DNA from 2 places in the Pseudomonas iranensis genome. Region 2 is predicted to be linked to the other one. Evidence: predicted binding sites of a transcription regulator. Region 2 holds the regulator's gene; the other holds the start of a gene.
What was found. Region 2 encodes sigma-54, which starts transcription at its own class of promoters, with help from an activator protein. Its sites were predicted from a motif close to ANTGGCATNNANNTTGCTNT; they were not measured.

Region 1 (3,411 bases), 660 kb from region 2:
GGTCAAGGGCGACATCTTTCTCGCCGACATCGCGCCGCTGCAATCGGAGCACGATGACAGCGAGGCCATGGCCGGCGCCGTACTGACGCTGCACCGCGCCGACCGCGTCGGCGAGCGTATCTACAATGTGCGCAAGCAAGAGCTGCGCGGTTTCGACAGCATCTTCCAGAGCTCGAAAGTCATGGCCGCTGTGGTCCGCGAAGCGCGACGCATGGCGCCGCTGGATGCACCGCTATTAATAGAAGGCGAAACCGGCACCGGCAAGGAATTGCTGGCGCGCGCCTGCCACCTCGCCAGCCCGCGTGGACAGTCGCCGTTGATGGCACTCAACTGCGCCGGGTTGCCGGAGTCGATGGCCGAGACCGAACTGTTCGGCTACGGCCCCGGCGCTTTCGAAGGTGCTCGCGCTGAGGGCAAGCTTGGCCTGCTGGAGTTGACCGCTGGCGGCACGCTGTTTCTCGATGGCGTCGGCGAGATGAGCCCGCGCTTGCAGGTAAAATTGCTGCGCTTTCTTCAGGACGGTTGCTTCCGTCGCGTCGGCAGTGATGAAGAGGTGTATCTGGACGTGCGGGTGATCTGCGCGACCCAGGTGGACTTGTCCGAATTGTGCGCGCGAGGCGAGTTTCGCCAGGATCTCTATCACCGCTTGAACGTGCTGTCGCTGCACATCCCGCCGCTGCGCGAATGCCTCGACGGTCTGACGCCGCTGGTTGAACACTTTCTCGATCAGGCCAGTCGGCAGATCGGCTGCCCGCTGCCGAAACTGGCCCCGGCGGCGATGGATCGCCTCAGCCATTACCACTGGCCGGGCAACGTGCGGCAGCTGGAGAACGTACTGTTCCAGGCGGTTTCCCTGTGCGACGGCGGCACGGTCAAGGCCGAACATATTCGCCTGCCGGATTACGGCGTGCGTCAGCCGCTTGGCGATTTTTCCCTCGACGGAAGTCTGGACGAGATCGTCGGGCGCTTCGAGAAAGCGGTGCTGGAACGCTTGTATTCCGAGCATCCGAGCAGTCGGCAGTTGGGCAAGCGGCTGGGTGTTTCGCACACGACGATTGCCAACAAGTTGCGTGAGTATGAGGTTGGCAAAACCTCCGAAAGCTAAATAGAGCCTTTGTGGCGAGGGGATTTATCCCCGATGGGCGGCGAAGCCGCCCCGCTTTTCCTTCCCAGCGACCTCATTTGCAGGCTTGGCGACTGCTGCGCAGCCGAACGGGGATAAATCCCCTCGCCACAGGATCGCCATCCCCCCGCTGAACTGAGGATTGCCACCAACCGGCATGACACCGCCGGTTTTTCGTCTTCCACCCATTTCAAATTCCCCCTCCGATCCCCTCAAGTCCCCTGTTTACCGGGCCTTCGCCCGCCAATAAAAAGTTGGTCTGCAAATTGCTTATGGCTGAGCAGTACAGCGGTGGGCGGCAAACGTCCGGCATGCAGAGGAAACACAGTGGACAAGTACCTTTATGTGGCAATGACCGGCGCCAGCCAGAACGCACTGGCGCAGCGGGCGCATGCCAACAACCTGGCGAACATCTCCACCAACGGCTTCCAGCGCGACCTCGAGCAGGCGCGTTCGATGCCGGTGTTCGGTGACAGCTTTCCGGCGCGCGCGTTTGCCATGAGCGAACGTCCCGCCACCGACTTCACGCCGGGCTCACTGGTGCAGACCGGCCGTGAACTCGACGTCGCGGTATCCGGCAACGGTTTCATCGCCGTGCAAAACCCCGGCGGCGGCGAAAGCTACGTGCGTACCGGCAGTCTCAACATCGACGCCCTCGGCGTATTGCGCGCCGGCAACGGCATGCCGGTGATCGGTAATGGCGGCCCGATCGCCGTGCCGCCCGAGCAGCAGGTCGAAGTCGGCGAAGACGGCACCATCAGCATTCGCGCAATGGGCGAAGGCCCCCGCGTCATGGCCGAAGTCGACCGGATCAAACTGGTCAACCCGGACATCAAGAACATGAACAAAGGTCTCGACGGTTCGATTTACACCAAGGACGGTCAGCCGGCGCAAGCCGACGCCAACGTCAAACTGGTCTCGGGTTTCCTCGAGTCGAGCAACGTCAATGCCGTGGAAGAAATGACTTCGGTGCTGGCCCTGGCCAAGCAGTTCGAGTTGCACGTCAAGATGATGAACACCGCCAAAGACGACGACCAGGCCATGGCTCGGGTCTTGCAGATCAGCTAATTATCAGAACGTCGCGCCGTAAAACAGGCGCACGAGGAGAATCGAATGCTTCCGGCTCTATGGGTTGCCAAAACCGGTCTGTCCGCCCAGGACACCAACCTGACCACCATTTCCAACAACCTGGCGAACGTCTCGACCACGGGTTTCAAACGTGACCGTGCCGAGTTCCAGGACCTGCTCTATCAGATCAAGCGTCAGCCAGGCGCCCAGTCGACCCAGGACAGCGAACTGCCGTCGGGTCTGCAAGTGGGTACCGGTGTGCGCATTGTCGGCACCCAGAAAAACTTCACCGCCGGCAGCCTGCAAACCACCGAGCAGCCGCTGGACATGGCCATCGACGGTCGCGGTTTCTTCCAGATCCTGCAGCCGGACGGCACCACGTCCTACACCCGTGACGGTACTTTCCACCTCGACTCCAATGGCCAGATCGTCAACGCCAGCGGTTTCGCACTGGAGCCGGCGATCATCATCCCGAACGATGCGCAGACCTTCACCGTCGGCCGTGACGGCACCGTGTCGATCACCATCGCCGGCAACCCGGCCTCGCAAGTGATCGGCAACCTGCAGACCGCCGACTTCATCAACCCGGCCGGCCTGCAAGCCGTGGGCAACAACCTGTTCCTGGAAACCGCGGCTTCCGGCGCGCCACAGATCGGCACCCCGGGCCTGAACGGTTTCGGTACCACGCTGCAGAACACTCTGGAAACCTCGAACGTCAGCACCGTTGAAGAGATGGTCAACATGATCACCACTCAACGCGCCTACGAGATGAACTCCAAGGTGATCTCCACCGCCGACCAGATGCTCTCGTTCGTAACGCAGAATCTGTAATCCAGTCTTTGGGGCGGCCTGAGGTCGCCAGCAACACCGTGAGGTAGGGTCATGAAGCGCTTTGTATCTGTTCTGGCATTGAGTGGGGTCGTCTCGCTCGCGGGCTGCGTCGCCCCGACGCCCAAGCCCAATGACCCTTACTACGCCCCGGTGTTGCCGCGCACACCGTTGCCGGCGGCGGCCAACAATGGCTCGATCTATCAGGCCGGCTTCGAGCAGAACCTGTACAGCGACCGCAAGGCGTTCCGGGTCGGTGACATCATCACCATCACCCTGAACGAGCGCACGCAGGCAAGCAAGAACGCTAACTCGCAGATGGACAAGAACAGCGATAACTCGATCGGCCTGACTTCGTTGTTCGGCTCCAGCCTGACCACCAACAACCCGAT
Region 2 (3,411 bases):
CTACAACCTGGTACAAGGCTTCGTTGCTCGGAGCGCTGCGCAGTTTTTCGCGCACTTCCTTGCGGTCGAGCATGCTGGCGATCTGGCGCAGTAATTCCAGATGCGCATCGGTCGCGGCTTCCGGGACCAGCAGCACGAACAGCAGGTCCACCGGGGCGCCGTCGATGGCGTCGAAATCGATCGGGGCTTCGAGGTGCAACAGGGCACTCACTGGCCCCGCGCAGCCCTTGAGGCGGCAGTGGGGAATGGCGATGCCGTTGCCAAAACCGGTGGAACCGAGTTTTTCACGGGCGATCAGCGCCTCGAAGACATCCTGCATCGCCAGATCCGGTACTTCGCGGTGGATCAGGTTGGCAATCTGTTCGAGGGCTTTTTTCTTGCTGCCGCCCGGCGCGTTCACTTGGGAACGGCCGGGGGTCAGGATGGTTTCAAGTCGGATCATGGGATAGGGGTGTTAACGACCGGTCGCGCCCTGGAGGAGGCTCTGGGTCTTTTCCTTATGCTTTTTGAGTTGGCGATCCAGCTTGTCGGTGAGTGAGTCGATCGCAGCATACATGTCGGTATCTTCTGCGTTGGCGACCACTTCGCTGCCGGGGATATGCAAGGTGGCTTCGATCTTCTGCTTCAGCTTTTCGACGCACATCGTGACCTGCACGTTGGTGATCTTGTCGAAATGTCGCTCCAGTCGTTGGAGTTTTTCCTCGATGTAGGAACGCAGAGGTTGGGTCACTTCCAGTTGGTGTCCACTGATGTTGACTTGCATACAGCTTCTCCTTCGTTGCCAGTGCATAAAGCGGCAGGCCGAAAAGCCTGCCACTGGAACGCTGTAACGTGGCTTACATCAACCGCTTGCGTTCGCTCGAAGGCGCGATTCCGAGGGATTCGCGGTACTTGGCGACGGTGCGGCGAGCCACCTGAATGCCTTGTGCCTCCAGTAAACCAGCGATCTTGCTGTCACTCAACGGCTTTTTCTGATTTTCCGCAGCGACCAGTTTTTTGATGATCGCGCGGATCGCCGTGGACGAGCATTCGCCGCCTTCGGCGGTGCTGACGTGGCTGGAGAAAAAGTATTTCAGCTCATAAATACCGCGCGGGGTATGCATGAATTTTTGCGTGGTCACCCGGGAAATCGTCGATTCGTGCATGCCGACCGCTTCGGCGATGTCATGCAATACCAACGGCTTCATCGCTTCGTCGCCGTATTCGAGGAAACCGCGCTGATGTTCGACGATCTGCGTGGCCACTTTCATCAGGGTTTCGTTGCGGCTCTGCAGGCTCTTGATGAACCAGCGGGCTTCCTGCAATTGATTACGCATGAAGGTGTTGTCGGCGCTGGTGTCGGCACGCTTCACAAAACCGGCGTATTGGGCGTTGACGCGAAGGCGGGGCACCGATTCCTGGTTCAGCTCGACCAGCCAGCGCTCGTTGTCCTTGCGCACGATCACATCGGGAATGACGTATTCGGCTTCGGTCGACTCGATCTGCGAGCCCGGACGCGGATTGAGACTCTGCACCAGTTCGATGACCTGGCGCAGCTCGTCTTCCTTGAGCTTCATCCGGCGCATCAACTGGCTGTAATCGCGGCTGCCGAGCAGGTCGATGTAATCGGCGACGAGGCGCTTGGCCTCGGCCAACCACGGTGTTTTGGCTGGCAACTGGCGAAGTTGCAGCAGCAGGCATTCGCTGAGGTTGCGGGCGCCGATACCGGCGGGCTCGAATTGCTGGATGCGATGCAGGACGGCTTCGATCTCGTCGAGCTCGATGTCCAGTTCAGGATCGAACGCTTCAAGAATTTCTTCGAGTGTTTCGTCCAGATAGCCCTGATTGTTGATGCAGTCGATCAGGGTGACGGCGATCAGGCGATCGGTGTCGGACATCGGCGCCAGGTTCAGTTGCCAGAGCAGATGGCTCTGCAGGCTCTCGCCGGCGGACGTGCGGGTGGTGAAATCCCACTCATCGTCATCGCTGCTCGGCAGGCTACTGGCGCTGGTCTGGTAGACGTCTTCCCAGGCGGTATCTACTGGCAGTTCGTTGGGGATGCGCTCGTTCCATTCGCCATCCTCGAGGTTGTCCACCGTCGGGGCGGTTTCCTGGTAGGAGGGTTCCTGGATTTCGGCGGGCTTCTGTTCGGCGTTGTCGGCCAGAGGATCGGCGTTGTCGAAGTCGTCGCCTTCTTCCTGGCGCTCGAGCATCGGATTGGATTCCAGAGCCTCCTGGATCTCCTGTTGCAGGTCCAGGGTCGACAATTGGAGCAGGCGGATGGCCTGTTGCAGCTGCGGTGTCATCGTCAGCTGCTGGCCCATTCTCAAGACTAGCGATGGTTTCATGGCAGGGGCTTAACACCTTATTCGCCGGCGCTTTGCGCCATCCACTACAGGGCGCCGAAGCGCCAAACTTAAGCAAATTATATGCCTGAAACTGAAGTGTTTGCCTAGAGCGCTGTAACAATTAAAGCGGATAAATGCGCCTTGAATCGATACAGCGCTGTCGCGCTTACAGGCGGAACTCGTGACCCAGATACACTTCCTTGACCAGATCGTTGGCCAGGATGGTTTCGGCATCACCTTCGGCGATCAGTTGACCGTCGTTGACGATGTAAGCGGTTTCGCAGATATCCAGGGTTTCACGGACGTTGTGGTCGGTGATCAGCACACCGATGCCCTTGGCCTTGAGGTGATGGATGATCTGCTTGATGTCGCCGACCGAGATCGGGTCGACACCGGCGAACGGTTCGTCGAGCAGGATGAATTTCGGCGCAGTGGCCAGGGCACGAGCGATTTCCACCCGGCGGCGCTCACCACCGGACAGGCTCATGCCGAGGTTGTCGCGGATGTGGCTGATGTGGAATTCCTGCAGCAGGCTTTCCAGCTCCTTGCGACGACCGGCCTTGTCGAGCTCCGGGCGTGTCTCGAGGATCGCCATGATGTTGTCGGCGACCGACAGTTTGCGGAAGATCGACGCTTCTTGCGGCAGATAGCCGATACCGGCCTTGGCGCGGCCGTGCATAGGCTGATGGCTGACGTCCAGATCATCGATCAGCACGCGGCCCTGATCCGCCTGCACCAGGCCGACGATCATGTAGAAGCACGTGGTCTTGCCGGCGCCGTTCGGGCCGAGCAAGCCGACGATCTGCCCGCTGTCGATCGACAGGCTGACGTCACGCACGACCTGGCGGCTTTTATAGGCCTTGGCCAGGTGCTGAGCTTTCAGAGTTGCCATTACTGGGATTTCTCTTCGGTTTTCTTCTTCGGCTGGATCACCATGTCGATGCGCGGACGCGATTCGGTGACCTTGCTGCCCGTGGCGCGACCGGCGCTGGCCAGTTTCTTCACGGTGTCGTAGACGATTTTTTCGCCCTGGGTGACGTTGTTATCCTTGTCGATAACCTTGGCCTTGTCGATCAGCACTACC

Region 1: a site for sigma-54 is predicted at 1,377-1,396, ahead of HU724_RS08185 (flagellar basal body rod protein FlgF). Genes of this name have one in related genera too.

What each region holds. Positions count from the first base shown of each region.
Region 1 covers NZ_CP077092.1:1,847,621-1,851,031, forward strand. The annotation lists gene HU724_RS08180 (sigma-54-dependent phenylalanine hydroxylase transcriptional regulator PhhR) at 1-1,105, shown strand, start outside; gene HU724_RS08185 (flagellar basal body rod protein FlgF) at 1,451-2,191, shown strand; gene flgG (flagellar basal-body rod protein FlgG) at 2,237-3,022, shown strand; gene flgH (flagellar basal body L-ring protein FlgH) at 3,074-3,411, shown strand, end outside.
Region 2 covers NZ_CP077092.1:1,189,290-1,192,700, forward strand. The annotation lists gene ptsN (PTS IIA-like nitrogen regulatory protein PtsN) at 1-442, opposite strand, end outside; gene hpf (ribosome hibernation-promoting factor, HPF/YfiA family) at 455-763, opposite strand; gene HU724_RS05190 (RNA polymerase factor sigma-54) at 837-2,327, opposite strand; gene lptB (LPS export ABC transporter ATP-binding protein) at 2,494-3,219, opposite strand; gene lptA (lipopolysaccharide transport periplasmic protein LptA) at 3,219-3,411, opposite strand, start outside.